2 regions of the Paraburkholderia sp. GAS33 genome follow, and region 2 is predicted to be linked to the other one. Evidence: predicted binding sites of a transcription regulator. Region 2 holds the regulator's gene; the other holds the start of a gene.
What was found. The regulator FliA, encoded in region 2, starts transcription of late flagellar genes. The targets are predictions, from matches to a motif close to CTAAAGTTTNNNNNNNNNNNGCCGNTA.

Region 1 (8,021 bases), on a different contig from region 2:
TTTCCAGATCCCGCGAGGCTGTATCGATTGCCACGCAGCCATGCCTGGGCATGTAATTCTTTCAGCGGCTGGTACATATGAGTTGGCCGATGGCGGCATTTGATGTCGCCGCTGGCCGAACTTGCCGGCTGCGACGACTTCTGGCCCCATCCTGCCAATATCTGCAAGGCTCGACGAGTGCAATATCCGGGCCTGATCGAGACGTCGAGCGGTCGGGCCCGTCGATTTGCGTCACTCCCTCAGCGAGTCAACGTCTTCGCCAGTTGCTCGCGCAGAAATGCGGTGAATGACTGGATCGTAATCGAGCTTTGCCGATGCTGCGGATAGACTGCAAAAAGCGCGGTTGCACGCGGCAGAAACGGCTCCAGTACGGGGACGAGCTGACCGGCCTTAAGCGCGGCGGAGACGATGAAATCCGGCAGGCGCGCAATGCCGAGCCCCGCAAGCGCCGCATCGCGGATCAATTCGCCGTTGTTGGCACGCAGCGGTCCGTGCACCTCCACGGCCTTGTGTGCGCCGTCCAGCACGAACTCCCAGCTCGCTGGGCCGCCGTGTCCATACAGAAGACAGGCATGCCGCTCGAGCTCGGCCGGCGCGACGGGCGTACCGCGCCGGCGCAGGTACTGCGGGCTGCAGCAGACCACCATCCGGACTTCCGCGAGCTTTTGCGCGATCAGCGTCGAATCGGCCAGCGTGCCGATGCGGATGGCCATGTCGAACCCCTCGCCCACCACATCGACGGTGCGATCGCTCAACTCCATGTCGAAGCGCACGTCTGAATGTTTCTTCAGGAACATCGCTACCAGCGGCGACAGATGGACCATGCCGAACGACATCGGCGCACTCACCCGCAGCAGCCCATGAGGTGACGCCCGCCGCAGCGACATGGCCTGCTCGGCCTCTTGCACCTCACCGAGAATGCGTTTGGCCCGCTCGTAGAACTCCTGGCCGAGTTCGGTGACGGCAAGCTTGCGCGTGTTGCGGATCAGGAGCCGCACGCCGAGTGCCTCTTCGAGCGCCATGACGCGGCGACTGACGAACTGCTTCGACAGCGACAGCCGGTTGGCTGCGGTGGTGAAATTGTGCGCGTCGACCGTGGCGACGAAAATCCGCATGTCATCGAGTTGCATGGGCTCGCTCCTGGGTGTTGATCATGGTCGCCCGTCTGTGGTGTCGCCTGCCGCCCCATTGTCAACCGTGGCGAGACAGTGTTTCTAATTACGTCACGATTATAAGCACATTGATTGACGTAAACTGCTCTAAATGGATCACGGACGACAACCCTCTCCGGATCGCACATCAAGGAGAAAGAACATGCTCGACATCAGACACGCCAATCAACGCGGCCGCGCGGAGCACGGCTGGCTTAGTTCGCGTCATACGTTTTCCTTTGCCAACTATCACGACCCGAAGCAGAACGGCTTTTCGGATCTGCTGGTGATCAACGACGACCGCGTCGCGCCGTCGAAAGGCTTCGGCACGCATCCGCACCGCGACATGGAAATCTTCTCGTACGTGCTGGAGGGTGCGCTGGAACACAAGGACACAATGGGCACCGGCTCGGTGATCGTTCCCGGCGACATCCAGTTGATGAGCGCGGGCACGGGCGTCGCCCATAGCGAGTACAACCACTCGCGGAGCGACTCTGTGCACTTCCTGCAGATCTGGATTGCACCGGCGCTCAAGGGCACGCCGCCGCGTTATCAGCAGAGCCGTTTCGGCGACGCGGAAAAGCGCGGTGCGCTGCGCCTCGTGATCTCGCCCGATGGTGCGAACGAGTCGCTGGTGGTGCAGCAGGACACGCGCGTTTATGCCGGACTGTTCGACGGCGACGAGAGCGCCCGGCTGGAACTGGCGGCTGACCGGTATGCGTATGTCCACGTGGCGCGCGGCAGCGTCGACGTGAACGGTCAGACGCTCGGTGAAGGCGACGGTGCGCGGGTCCGCAATGAACAGGTTCTGACGTTCTCACAGGGTCACGACGCCGAAGTACTGGTGTTCGATCTGCGTAACATCGAGATGTCGGAACTCTGGTCCTGAGCGCCGCGCGGCGAACGCACGAATTGCATCCGTTATTACCTGCTGTTCCCGTCATGGCGGCATATTTGACTGAACTACGATGGCTCTGTGGCTTCCATGAAGCTACATCCAGTACGTGGGCCTGATCGTGTCAATATGCCGCCGCCTGACGGGAAGAGTTGATCGATACGGGGATGCAGTCTGCACGCCGCTTGATAAAGGATCGGCCGTGGATATCATGAAAATTGCCAGAGCAGCGGGTTTGCAGATTCTGCTAGATGCTCGGATTGGCCGTGAAACCTATCACAGCGTGAGTGGATCGCTGCTTTCGTTGCAGCGCTTCGCAGAGGCGGTTTGCGCCGCTCAGGCGGATGAGTTTGCGCAGCAGCAGGAAGCGTCGGCAGCACACGAAGCATAAACAGCCAGGGTGGCGATCTCGCATCGCCGCCCTGGGTTTTAGACGCATTACGGCGCGCTGACCTTGCCGGTTTGCTCCTTCGTCAGCGCTGCGGGCAACACCCCGCTCGCGGCCGCTGCTTCGTCGACCGTGGTGCGGCCACCGTCGCGGAAAAACGCCTGCACCGCAGCGTTGTTCAACACGAGAATGCTGATGCGGCGGTTGGTCGGTTCGTCGGCGACGTTTCTGTCCAACGGCAACACGTCAGCCAGTCCGCGCACCTGCAACAGTTTGTCCTCCCTTAAGCCCCCTGCCACCAGCGCGCGCCTTGCGGCGTTGGCGCGGTCGCTGGAAAGCTCCCAGTTCGAATAGCCGGCGGTGCCGCCCGAGTAAGGCACGGCGTCTGTATGGCCGGCAATCGACACGCGATTGTCCACGTCGTTGAGCGACGCGCCGATCTGCTGCAGGATCGTCAGCGCGTAGTCCTCCAGTTTCGAACTACCCGAGGCGAACATCGGCCGCTTCAGCGAATCGACGATCTCGATACGCAAACCTTCGTCGGTGATCGACAGACGAATCTGTTCCTTGTAGGCGTGCAACGATGGCGTCTGCTCGATCAACGCACCGATTTTCGCCTTGAGCTGCGCGAGCCGCTGCGCATCCATCTGCATGGCGGGCGGGCTGACCGTAGGCGGGGCGGGCTGGACCTGATTCTTGTGCGCCACGCCCGGCCGGCTGTCCGAGGCGTCGCGTCCGCCGCCTTGCACCACGCTCGGCCGCGCCGCACCGGTGCCTTCCTTGCCGCCTAGCAAGGTGGAAAGCGGCGTGTTGAAGTAATCCTCGATGCCCTCTTTGTCGTACTGCGAGGTCGAGCCCAGCAGCCACATCAGCAGAAAAAACGCCATCATGGCCGTTACGAAGTCGGCATAGGCGATCTTCCATGCACCGCCGTGATGGGCCTCGTGTGCCGCACCCTTGCGCAGACGCCGCACCACGATAGGCGCCGACGCCTCCCCCGCGCTACCGCCCGACCGGTTCTCAGCCATGACTCGTCTCCCTCATCCTGGTCAGGCCGCCTTGGGCATTTTGGTGGCGCGCACCGCGTCTTCGAGCTCCTTGAAGCTCGGCCGGTCCGCGGTAAACAGCACCTTGCGGCCGAACTCCACCGCAACGGGCGGCGCGTAGCCGCTCATCGAGGCGAGCAACACGGCCTTGACGCACTGAAACGGTTTGGCGGCGGCGCGACCCTTGGCGTTGAGCAGGTCGGCGAGCGGCCCGATGAATCCATACGCGAGCAGAATGCCAAGGAAAGTGCCCACCAGCGCACCGGCGATCATCTCCCCAAGCACCGCGGGTGCGGCTCCCACCGAGCCCATCGTATGCACCACGCCCATCACCGCGGCGACAATGCCGAACGCCGGCAAGCCGTCGGCCATCTTCTGGATCGCATTGGCCGCGACGGAGGCCTCCGCGTGATGCGTCTCCAGTTCCTCGTCCATCAGGTCCTGCATTTCCAGCGCGTTCACGTTGCCGCTCGACATCATGCGCAGATAGTCGACGATAAAGTCGAGCAGATGATGATCCTGCAGAACATGCGAATACTTCTGGAACAGCGCACTTTGTTCGGGCGCCTCGACATCCGCCTCGAGGGACATCATGCCTTCCTTGCGTGCCTTCTGGAGCAGTTCAAACAGCAGCGCGATCAGTTCGAGATATTTCTCTTTTGTATAACCGCCGCCCTTGAAGCAGGTAGGCAAACTCTTGAGCGTCTTTCTCAGCGTCGTGACTGGATTGCTGACGACAAACGCCCCTATCGCCGCACCGAAAATACACAGGAGTTCGAATGGTTGAACCAGGGCAGGAAGATGTCCTCCTACGCCGATAAAACTACCGATCACCGACCCCAACACCAATACCCATCCGATCGCAACAAACATGGCCTCTCCGTTTCAAACGCGGATTTAAACTGCTGCACTTCCACGCCGGACCAGTTCGTTCAGCGTAGCGGTGCCCCTCTCGATAATCCGCACCGGAGCAGGCGCGCATGGCTGCGCCTCTCCGGAGAGATTCTATGTTCTTGATTGGTGCAAGCCTGATTGACCTGCGCCGAGTGCATGTAACGGCGCATTTCCGGTTTGCTTGAACCCAGGATTTCCCCGCGCAGGAGAAATGTTCCACCCGGTTAATAGCTCTGTTTTCGGCAGCGCAGCGAATTTCTTAAGCGATAAATTTATCAATCGCGTCCAGGCCTTGTGCGGCTTTGGTCTCTTTTTTTAATCGGTAAATATGGCCTTTATGGCGCAAACGTTTGATGTTCGCGAATGGCGAATCAAACATCAACTCGTAACCGCTCCGGAAAATTCTGCCAGCACGCGTTCGCGTATTGCGGGTTTAATATTGGAGTGCTCCATATTGCCGCGATAATGCGCGACCACACGCGGATTCATCACGCGGAACCACAGCGGCGGCACATAAGCCACCATGATCATCGTCGCGTAACCGGACGGTAATTGCGGCGCACCTTCGAAGTGACGCAGTGCCTGAAACGAGCGCGTCGGATTGGCGTGATGATCCGCATGGCGTTGCAATTGGTAAAGAAACAGGTTGGTGACGACGCGATTGCTGTTCCATGAATGCTCAGGGCGGCAGCGCTCGTATTTGCCGTTCGGCAACTGCTTGCGGCCTAATCCGTAGTGCTCGAGATAATTGACCACTTCGAGCAGCGAGGCGCCGTATATCGCCTGGATCAGCAGGAACGGAATCACGACCTTGCCGAATAGAACAATCATCGCGCCCCATAGCACTGCGGTCATCGCCCATGCATGCAATACCTCGTTGCGCCAGCTCCACGGCGAATGACCGCTGCGCGTGAGCCGCTCTTTTTCGAGCCGCCACGCCGATGCGATGCTGCCGAACACTGTGCGCGGCAGGAACGCCCAGAAGGACTCGCCATAGCGTGCGCTGGCGGGATCGGGCGGCGTCGCTACCCGCACGTGATGGCCGCGGTTGTGTTCGACGAAGAAGTGTCCATAGGCGACTGGCGCCAGCGTGACCTTCGCCAGCCAGCGCTCGAAGCGGTCGGTCTTGTGACCGAGTTCGTGAGCAGTATTGATCGATGCGCCGGTCGCCGAACCGAGCGAGAGCGCAAACCCCAGGTAGTCGTACCATGCGAGCACATGGGTTCCGACGATCCACACTGCGCCGAAGAACGAGACGTATTCGATGAAGGTCGCGAGGCAGACGATGCGCCGGTAATAGCGCTCGCGCTCGAGCACGGGCGCCACTTCCTCAGGCGGATTGCTGGGGTCGTCGCCGATCGCGTAGTCGAGGACCGGGATAATGCCGAACACAAAGATCGGACCAAACCACCAGAAGATATGCCAGCCCGTGAGCAGCGCAAGAGTGGCCGCGTGCAGCGGCAACGTGATGGTCAGCGCACCGAGCAGCCAAAGGTAGCGCTTGCCGTCGACCCAACGCGCGGGCGCCGTTTGCGAAGAGGCCATCTCTGTCTCCTTTTATGTTGCCCTTCGTCCTTAAGCCCACTCGCACGCGTTGAAATGCACACGGTTGGCTGCCGCGAAAGGTCTGCTTCGATTCACAGATTTATATGGTGAGACGAGCCACTTCGCCAAGAATTGAATCCAGGCGGCGAACTCCAAACAAAGCAGTGCGGGCCGCGGCCGTGAGGGCCCGCGTCAAGCGTGTGAATGAAACGGGTGTATAGATGCGCCGATGGAGTTCAAGCGCCACCGGCTTCGATGCGGGAACCGAAAACAATGAAGCCCGCACAAAGGCGGGCTTCATTGCAAGGCAACAACTGGCAGCTGGCTTTCGTCAGTCCAATCAGGACCGCCTGCCGCTCACGAAGAAAACTTAGGCCTCCGCAAGCGCCGCAGCGTCCTCGACTTCCGCTTCGTCATCCGCGCTATTGCGAATCAGGTGATCGAAGGCGGAGAGCGATGCTTTCGCGCCCTCGCCCACGGCGATGACGATCTGCTTGAACGGCACCGTCGTCACGTCGCCAGCTGCGAACACGCCCGGCACCGACGTCGCGCCGCGCGCATCGACGACGATCTCGCCGTGCTTCGACAGTTCGACCGTGCCCTTCAACCATTCGGTGTTCGGCACGAGACCGATCTGCACGAACACGCCTTCCAGTTCGACCTGCTTCGTTTCACCCGAGCGCAAATCCTTGTAGACGAGCCCGTTGACCTTCTTGCCGTCGCCGGTGATCTCGGTGGTCTGCGCCTGCGTCACGATCGTCACGTTAGCGAGGCTGCGCAGCTTGCGTTGCAGCACTTCATCAGCCCGCAGTTGCGCGCCGAATTCGATCAGCGTGACTTCGCGCACGAGGCCGGCCAGATCGATTGCCGCTTCCACGCCCGAGTTGCCGCCACCGATCACCGCGACGCGCTTGCCTTTGAACAGCGGGCCATCGCAGTGCGGGCAGTAAGCCACGCCATGATTGCGATATTCGCGCTCGCCCGGCACGTTGATTTCGCGCCAGCGCGCACCGGTGGCGAGCACGATCGTCTTCGCCTTCAGCACCGCGCCGCTCGCCAGACGTACCTCATTGATGCGGCCCGGAACCAGTGCTTCAGCACGCTGCACGTCCATGATGTCCACTTCATAGCTCTTCACGTGCTGTTCGAGCGCCGTGGCAAACTTCGGTCCTTCGGTCTCCTGAACGGAGACGAAATTTTCGATCGCGAGCGTGTCGAGCACCTGGCCGCCGAAGCGTTCCGCAACCACGCCCGTCTTGATGCCCTTGCGTGCCGAGTAAATCGCTGCCGCAGCGCCCGCGGGGCCGCCACCGACGATCAGTACATCGAACACCGGCTTCTTCGCCAGTTCCTTGGCCGCACGCGCACCTGCGCCGGTATCGAGTTTGGCGAGAATTTCCTTTACGCCGCTACGGCCCTGGCCGAACACTTCGCCGTTCAGGAACATCGTCGGCACGGCCATGATCTGGCGCGCTTCCACTTCGTTCGGGAATACCCCGCCGTCAATCGCCACGTGGCGGATGCGCGGGTTGATCAGCGCCATCACGTTCAGCGCCTGCACGACTTCCGGGCAGTTCTGGCAGGTCAGCGAGAAATACGTTTCAAACTGATAGTCGCCGTCGAGCTCGCGGATCTGTTCGATCACCGCGTCGTCGAGCTTGACCGGGTGGCCGCCCACCTGCAGCAGCGCCAGCACCAGCGACGTAAATTCATGTCCCATCGGGATGCCGGCAAAGCGGATGCCCGTGTCCTTACCCGGCTCGCCGATCGAGAACGAAGGCTTGCGCTCCGCGTCGCCGCGCCGCTCGATCACGCTGACGCGCGCCGACAGCGTCGCGATGTCGTTCAGCAGTGCGAGCAGTTCCTGCGATTTGGCGCTGTCGTCGAGCGAGGCCACGATCTCGATCGGCCGGCTGACCTTTTCCAGGTACGATTTCAACTGAGTCTTGAGATTGGCATCCAGCATGGCTATTCGAATTCCGTGACGAGGGTTGGGCTCCGGGCGCCACCCACATTGCGTGGCGAGGAGCCGTGCGGGCCGTATGCACATGAAGCTGCATTGCGCGTGATACCGTCCGCACGGAGAAACGCCAGCGAGTGGC
Region 2 (8,021 bases):
TCGTGATACCGGTCAGCGCGCCGGAGGTGTTGAAACTTGCCGTGCCGACCAGACTTGCCGTGCCGCCTGCGACGCCTGCGTAGACGTCCCATGCGCCGGAGCCGGTCTTGGCGAAGTACATGTTGACCGTCTGCGAGCCGCCCAGCGAGTCGTACACCTGGGTCGAAGTCGAGTAGTTGTAGGTCGACGAGTTGCTTGCGTCGAAAGTGGTTGGGGTCGGCGTAACCGCTACCGTGTCACCGCTCACCGGCGTACCCGTCAGCGTGATCGTCTGGCCGTTGCCCAGCGCAATGGCAGTGCCGGCGGTGTAGGTCCCGGTACTGTCGTTAGCGGCGTTGTCGGCATCCGTTACCTTGTATGTTGTCGCGCTAGTAAATTCGATCGTGTAGTCGTCGTTATTCGACCCAGCCGAAGCGGTCGTAATCGTCGCACCGCTGCTCGCCAACGTCGAGCCGGTTCCCAAGGTCGGCGTCACGGTCGGCGTGCCGAGCATCAGCGAATCCTGAGCGTCCAGGTTGAGCTGCGCCGTGATGGTGGTGGTCTGCGTCGGTGCGATGTTGGTAGTCGGCACGGTCAGCGGCACCGTTTGCGCGCTGTTGATGATGCCGCTGGAATTCGCGGCATAGCCCATCAGCTCGAGTCCTTGAGCGTTCACGATATTGCCCGTGTTGCTGAGCTGGAACACGCCGTTGCGCGAATACGTGAGCGAGCCGTTATTCGACATCTGGAAAAAGCCGTTGCCGTTGATGGCGACATCCAGTGCCTGGCCGGTCGTATTGATCGTGCCTTGCGAGAACTGCTGCTGCACTTCGGCGAGCTGCGTGCCGATACCGATCTGGTTGTTCACGGCCGTGGCAACCGAGTTCGCATACATATCGGCGAACACTGCCGTACCGCTCTTGAAGCCGATCGTATCCGAGTTGGCAATGTTGTTGCCGATCACGTCGAGATCGCTCGATGCAGCCCCGAGGCCGCTCAAACCCTGCTGATAACCCATGACGTATTCTCCGTTCCGGGAAATGTCTAAATTTGGTTGAACTGATTGCTTAGAGGACTGCCGCGACCGAAGTCAGGGCGACCGTATTGCCATTCGACAGCACGAGACTCGGTGCGCCGCCGGTACCCTGTACGACGCTTTCCACGGTACCCGGGGTCAGGGTCGTGCCAACGCCTGCAGCACCGTTGATCGTGCCGGTGGCGGTGATCGTGTAGGTGCCCGTCGGCAGTGCGGCACCCGTCGAATCGACCGGGGTCCACGTCACCGGCACAGTACCGGCCGGTTGCGCGCCCAGATCGAGCGTGTTGACGATCTGGCCTGCCGAGTTCACGACGTTGACCTTCATGTCGGACGCCGCCGAGGCCAGCTGCACACCGAATTCGGTCGCCTTGCCGGAGGTCACCGAAATGGAATTGCCTGGGGCCAGCACGCTGGAACCGATCAGCAGTGCGGCCTGCGAGGTCTGGCCTGCGTTGAGCTGCGTCGCCAGCGAGCTGAGCGACGTGTTCAACTGGCTGATGCCCGTCACGGTGTCGATCTGCGCGAGCTGCGAGGTCATCTGCGAGCTGTCCATCGGATTGGTCGGATCCTGGTTCTGCATCTGCGTAATCAGCAGTTGCAGGAAGGTGCTTTGCAGATTCGCACCCGAGGTCGCCGAGCTGCTCGAGCTGCTGCTCGACGCACTGCTCGCCGAGCCCGTGCCGTTCATGGTATCGAGCAGCGTCTGCGAGACCTGGGTCCCGCTGCCGCCGATGGTGGTTGAAGTAGTCAAGGAGGCGCTCCTCAGGTTCCGATCGTGAGTGTTTTCAGCATCAACTGCTTCGCTGTGTTCAAGGTTTCGACGTTCGCCTGGTAAGCGCGCGACGCCGAGATCATGTTGACCATTTCTTCCACCGGATCGACGTTCGGCATCGTGACGTAGCCGTTCGCGTCGGCCGCGGGGTTGCCCGGGTCGTAGGTCTGCTTCATCGGCGTCGGATCGTCGACCACGCCGGTCACCTGCACACCGCCCACCTGCTGGCCGGATGCGGTGCGCGCGCCGCCGATCGGATTGACCGCGAACACGACCTGCTTGGCCTTGTACGGCTGGCCGTCAGGACCCGTCGTGCTGTCGGCGTTCGCCAGGTTCGACGCCGTCACGTTGAGCCGCTGCGATTCGGCCGACATGGCCGAACCGGCGACATTGAAAATATTCATCAGGGATGGCATAGCTTCTCCGACCTCTCCTGCCGGCAGGTTCCGGCTTGATTGTTTCCCGTGGGCGTGGTTTTTAGCGGTTACATCCAGCATGTGCGCCGGTCGTCGCGTCTGGACTCGATCAGGAGCCCGACGTGATCACCGACAGCATCGATTTGATCTGATTCGAAACTTCCGTCATGGCCGACTCGAAGTGCAGCGAGTTATCGGCGAACTGCACGCGTTCCGCGTCGAGGTCCACCGTGTTGCCGTCGAGCGAGGGTTGAGTCGGAATGCGGTACTGCAACTGGCCGTAGTCGTCGCTCGGACCGCCGGTCGCAATCAGGCTGGCCTTGCCGGCCATGTGGCCCGGTTCGGTCGAGGCCATCGTCATGCCGCTCGTCACGCCGGCAGGTTGCGCCATCGCCAGCGTCGAGTTGTTCGATGCGCCGGTGCCGGTGCTGCTGCCGTCCGTCTTTCTCAGAGCGCCCGCGAGCGTCGACGAGAAATCGACGTCACGCGCCTTGTAGTTCGGCGTGTCGGCGTTCGCAATGTTCGACGACAGCAGTTCCTGCCGGTAAGAGCGGACATCGAGCGCCTGACGGCCAAAGGCGAATTCGGCATCGAGTTTATCTAGCATGAAAAATCTCCGGATAACGTTCCCGCGTCTGGCGCTCGATCAGGGAGCACAACATCTGCGGCGACCCAAAAGGGCTTTTTGCATGAGATGCATCTTAGGCGGGGCAGGCAAGCGGCAATCTTCTGAATAACCGGGGAAGGTCGCCTCTATTCAACGTTTGCGCCGGGAGCCGCGTCACTAGAATGCAACTCGTACCCTTGCCTCACGCTGGAGATGCACGATGGCCCGATCCACTCTCGATGTGCTGCCGCCGCGGCGCCGCATCGTTGCACGACACACTGCCGCCTGGCTGGTGTGTGCCGTGGCGGGTGCGTGGTGTGCGTCTGCGGCATTGGCCCAGGAGGCCAGCGGCCCGATCGTGATTCCCGGTCCGGGCGAACAGAACCCGGCCGATCTCGCGCGCATGACCGCGATGGCGACTTCCAGCAATGCCAGCCCGCGGACGATCAATCCGCAGCTCGCGGCGACGCTCGCACCGCCTGCGCAGTCTTCGACGCCGCAAGCGACCGATCGCTTTACCAGGCTGTCGAACGCGAGCGGTGCCATTGTGATTCCGGGTACCGATGAGGCATCCGCGTCCGGCGCGCCAAATGTTCCGGCGAACACGACGGTCATCCAGCAAGCCAGCCCGGCGAATACGGCCAGCCTTACCCGCGTCAATATGAATCCCGCGCTCGCCGCGAGCCAGGTCGTGCCGGTGGTCGTCACGTCGATGCCGGCGCGTGCGACGTACGGCGCCGCACTGCGGCCCGTGAATGCCGCCCCGGCTGCCGCACCTGTCGGCGTACCGGCCGTGACACCCGCCGTGACCGCTGCGAGCAGCGTCGAAATCGACAGCCTCGCTTCGCGCGGCGAGCCGCCCGAACTGGGCGCGAGCGCGGCAGGCCGCAATCCGGCGCCTCACGTTGCTGCCGCGCCGGCTCAAACGACACTCCCCGTAAAGAATCAGGCGCAGGCGCTGGCGGAAGCCGCGCAGCGCGCGCAGGCAATTCAGGCGCTGCAACAGGCTCAGGCGGCTCAGGCCGTTCAGGCGCTGCAGCGAGCGCAGACTCCGCAACCGGCGCCCAAGCCGGTGCTGGCCGCCTCCAGGGTTCAACCGTTCCAGACTGCTGCCGCAATTCAGGCATCGCAGCCGGCTCAGGCCAGCCAGCCCGTGCCCGAAGGTCAGGAAGACGGCCAGCTGATCCACGCCGCCGCGCTGGACTTTCTCAAACAGCAGGCCAATGGCCTGCCGGGCCAGGTGGAACTGAGCGTTGCCCAGGCTTTCCCGCGCGGGCTTGCCGCCTGCGACACGCTGCAGGCGTTCATGCCGCCCGGCGCGCGACTGTGGGGCCGCACGACGGTGGCGGTGCGCTGCACGAGTGGCCACCCATGGACGGTCTGGCTGCAGGCGAAAGTCTCGATCCATGCGACTTACTACGTCGCCGCGCGGGCAATGATGCCTGGCGAGGTGATTTCCGACGCCGATCTGGTTCCTCGCGACGGCGACCTGACCATGCTGCCGGCGTCGATCGTCACCGTGCCGTCGCAGGCAGTCGGTTCGGTCACGTTGATGCGCGTGAGTATGGGCTTTCCGCTGCGTCAGGACATGCTGAAGAGCGCCGCCCAGGTGACGGCCGGACAGAGTGTGCGGGTGGTGGCGCAGGGCGACGGCTTCTCGATTTCGTCGGAAGGCAGCGCGCTCAGCAATGCGACGCCAGGGCAACCAGTCAGGGTGAAAACCTCAACCGGGCAGATCCTGATGGGAATCGTGAAGGACAGTTCGACGGTTCAGATCCAGATGTAGATGCCCGGGGATCTGAACCTGAAAATGGCGCCCGTGACAGTGGCGTTCAAAGGGTTTTGGGGGAAGAAGGCGGCCGGTGGGGCCGTTACAAACGGATACATCGATTGAGCTAAAGTTTGGTTTCTTGAATGCCGTTAAAGGAATCAAATAGTTCAGGAAGCCAATCGTGAAAATCGATTCCACCACCAATAGCATGCCGGACAGTCTGACGGGCAGCGCGGCAACGCGTACCCAGCAGGACAGCTCGGCCCCGGCGGCTTCGACCGCCCAAAGCGCGGCAGCCGCCGCGCAAGCCGCCACCGGCTCGGGTGGCGACGCGAATGTGAGCTTGTCGGGCCTGTCGTCCAGCCTGCGCAGCCTGGCGGCATCGGGTTCGGCAGACATCGACACCGCTCACGTCGAATCGATCAAGCAGGCCATCAAGAACGGCACGCTGACGATCGATCCGGGCAAGATTGCTGACGGCGTGCTCGACACGACGCGCAGTTTGTTGCAAACGAGAGCCCCGGCGACCGGCAATTGAGGTTGGACGCCGCGAGGCGTCACCTTGAAACCCGGCCCGCACGCTTTGTACGGGCGCCGTGAGAGCGACTTGTGATGAAAGACGCGCTGCTTGCCACTGTGATCGATGAGTACTCGACCATCGAAGAATTTGCTTCTGTTCTGGCTATCGAGCAGAAAGCGCTAACCCAGGTGGAACCGGCCGAGATGTTGCGGCCGGTTGTCGAAAAGAAAACCGAACTGGTCGGCAAGCTGGCCTCGCTCGAGAAGATCCGCGACGCGCAGCTCGCCGAAATGGGTCTGCCGGCCGGCTGGAACGGCATCGAGCTAGCCGCCGGGCGCGACCCGAAGCTCGCCGAGCAGTGGTCGTTGCTGCAGCAATCGGTAGAGCGCGCACGCCGCTCCAACAAGACTAACGGTGTGCTGATCCGCACCCGCATGGAATACAACCAGCGCGCCCTCGAGGTGCTGCAGGTGCGTCCGAAAAAGCCCTCGCTGTATGGGCCGGATGGACGAGTGCCAGGGTTCGGCGGCCTGTAATTCCGGACGCTCCCCCGCTCATCGAACTCCAATCCAGTCTGTCCTGAATGCTCGCTGAGTCGGTCTGACCGTTTTCAGACCAACTCGGCGCAGCCTGCCGTTTGGCGCCTGTCCGCCACCTGCGCTTGCCGCACTTTTCCTGCTTTCCTCTCAGCACAAAAAAAGCGCCGTCCCTTTACATCGGGACGGCGCTCATTGCGCTTGAATCATGAGCGGCGGGTAACGGCGGTGAACCGCCGGCCGCCGTGGTGTTACTCCGCTTCAGCCTTGGCCCAGGCCATCTCGCGCAGGCGCGTGCGCAGCCGTGCAACCGCCTGGCTATGCAGCTGGCAAACCCGCGATTCGCTAACTTCCATCACCGCACCGATCTCGCGCAGATTCATGCCGCGTTCGTAGTAGAGCGACATCAACAGCTTTTCGCGTTCCGGCAGACGCTCGATCGCTTCGACCAGCGCCGAGCGCAGGCTTTCGTCGAGCAGTGCCGAGAGCGGGTCCGAATGATCGACGCAGTAGCGGTCGAGGAACGGCTCGTCGTCGGCGGAGCGATCGAAGTCTTCGTAGTAGATCAGCTGGCTGCCATGCAGGTCCTGCAGCATCGCCTGATACTCGTCGAGCGGCATCTTGAGGTGACCGGCAATCTCCGTCTCGCTCGCCGAACGGCCGAGTGTTTGTTCGACCTGATGCACAGCCGTCTCCACCTCACGCGAGGTACGGCGAAGGCTGCGCGGCAGCCAGTCGTTGCTGCGCAACTCGTCGAGCATCGCGCCGCGGATCCGCTGGCTCGCATACGTTTCGAACTGCGCGCCCTGGTCTTCCTTGTAGCGACTCGCAGCATCGAGCAGGCCGATCATGCCGGCCTGAATCAGATCGTCGAGATCGACACTCGCCGGCATCTTCGCCACCAGCTGCAAGCCGAGCCGCCGCACCAGCGGTGCGTATTTGGTCAGAACCTCGGCTTGGGAAATCTTTCCCTGAGCGTTGTACATCGTGCTCCCCTTGTCCGCGCCCCGCCCTTCAGGCGTGCTGCACAGACGGTTGGTCGGCGTGTTGCGCCGCTGTTACTGCCGCCGGCGCCACCCATTGGTGACGTGACGACATCGCTGGCCGCATTGGCCAGTACTGCAATTCGGCGGCGAGGTGCCGATAGTCCCGCGCAGCAGGGGTCGACGGAAACGCGTCGACCACGCAGCGCGACAGTTCGAGCGCCCGGGCCATGCGCGGGTCGGCGGCGATACAGCCCGCGCCTTCCAGCGACACAGTCAGATAACGCCCCGCCACCCCCGCGAGGTTTTCAAAAGCGGTGTGCGCGTCGGTGACGCTATGCACATGGTTCACCAGCACCCGGAACTGCCCGATGCCGTGCGCGTAATGCAGCCGCTTCATGCAGGCATACGCATCGGTAATCGCCTGCGCAGCGACGCGCGTGACGATCAACAGGTCGTGCGCCTGCATCGCCAGCGCAGAGAGCTGGCCGAGCCGGTCGAGTTGCGCATCGATCAACACGATGTCCGCGGGACCGTCCAGCACCACACTCAGTTGCGCCGCCGTGTAGCCTTCGCGATTGCTGCGCGAGGCGCTCAGCACTGAAAAGCCCAGTGCATGACGCGCTACGGCGGCGTCGAGCGATATCTCGCCGCGTACCACGGCGGCGAAGTTGGCCGCCCCCTGTACGCCGCCGAGCATGGCGCCCACCGAGTAATCGCCAAGGCACTCGTCGATTACGAGGACATCCTTGCCCTGCTCCACGAGTGCCGCCGCCAGATTGACGACGGTCGTGGTACATCCAACGCTGGTCGAACCGCCCGTTACCGCCAGCACTCTTGAACCGCTGCGGGCCAGCAGGCGCCGCAGTCCTTCTGCCTGATCCGAGACGACCTTATCCAAAGCGGACCTCGTGCAGTTCGGCCGTCGAGCGTGCTGAGAGCGCCGAAAGCAACGCCGGAATATCGTCGTCCTGCGGCACGAACGGCGAACTGTCGCGCGGAATGCAGAAAGCGCTCTTGATCAGGAATTTCTTCGTTGCGACGTACAGGTTCTCGGGCACCTTCTGCCCGGTCGAGACGTAATGCACCGGCAACTTGTAGCGGATCACCGTGTCGAGTACGCCGCCCAGGTTGGTCGCCTCGTCGAGCTTGGTGAGGATGCAGCCGGCGAGCGGCTGTTGATCCGGCCCGCGCTGGTAGGCCTGCACGACTTCGTTGAGCGTGTCGCCATGGCACGTTGCGTTCAGCAGCAGCAGGCGCTGCACCGGTTGTCCGGCGCGGCACAGCATGGCGATCTGGTCGGAGACGAGGCGGTCGCGCTGGCTCATGCCGATCGTGTCGATCAGCACGATGTGCTTGTTGCGCAGCTCGGCGAGCGCCAGTTGCAGATCGGCGCCG

Region 1: the regulator FliA is predicted to act here: its motif matches at 4,534-4,560, upstream of motA (flagellar motor stator protein MotA).

Annotation. Positions count from the first base shown of each region.
Region 1 is NZ_JBNDMP010000001.1:1,023,029-1,031,049, reverse strand. Features, by position in the region: gene P3T24_RS04720 (LysR family transcriptional regulator) at 240-1,130, opposite strand; gene P3T24_RS04715 (pirin family protein) at 1,315-2,040, shown strand; gene P3T24_RS04710 (hypothetical protein) at 2,258-2,437, shown strand; gene motB (flagellar motor protein MotB) at 2,485-3,462, opposite strand; gene motA (flagellar motor stator protein MotA) at 3,484-4,353, opposite strand; gene P3T24_RS04695 (alkane 1-monooxygenase) at 4,753-5,919, opposite strand; gene ahpF (alkyl hydroperoxide reductase subunit F) at 6,290-7,885, opposite strand.
Region 2 is NZ_JBNDMP010000005.1:14,535-22,555, forward strand. Features, by position in the region: gene P3T24_RS16590 (flagellar hook-basal body complex protein) at 1-997, opposite strand, end outside; gene P3T24_RS16595 (flagellar hook assembly protein FlgD) at 1,047-1,769, opposite strand; gene flgC (flagellar basal body rod protein FlgC) at 1,781-2,206, opposite strand; gene flgB (flagellar basal body rod protein FlgB) at 2,316-2,813, opposite strand; gene flgA (flagellar basal body P-ring formation chaperone FlgA) at 3,034-4,599, shown strand; gene flgM (flagellar biosynthesis anti-sigma factor FlgM) at 4,766-5,122, shown strand; gene P3T24_RS16620 (flagella synthesis protein FlgN) at 5,197-5,640, shown strand; gene P3T24_RS16625 (RNA polymerase sigma factor FliA) at 5,892-6,626, opposite strand; gene P3T24_RS16630 (MinD/ParA family ATP-binding protein) at 6,655-7,524, opposite strand; gene flhF (flagellar biosynthesis protein FlhF) at 7,517-8,021, opposite strand, start outside.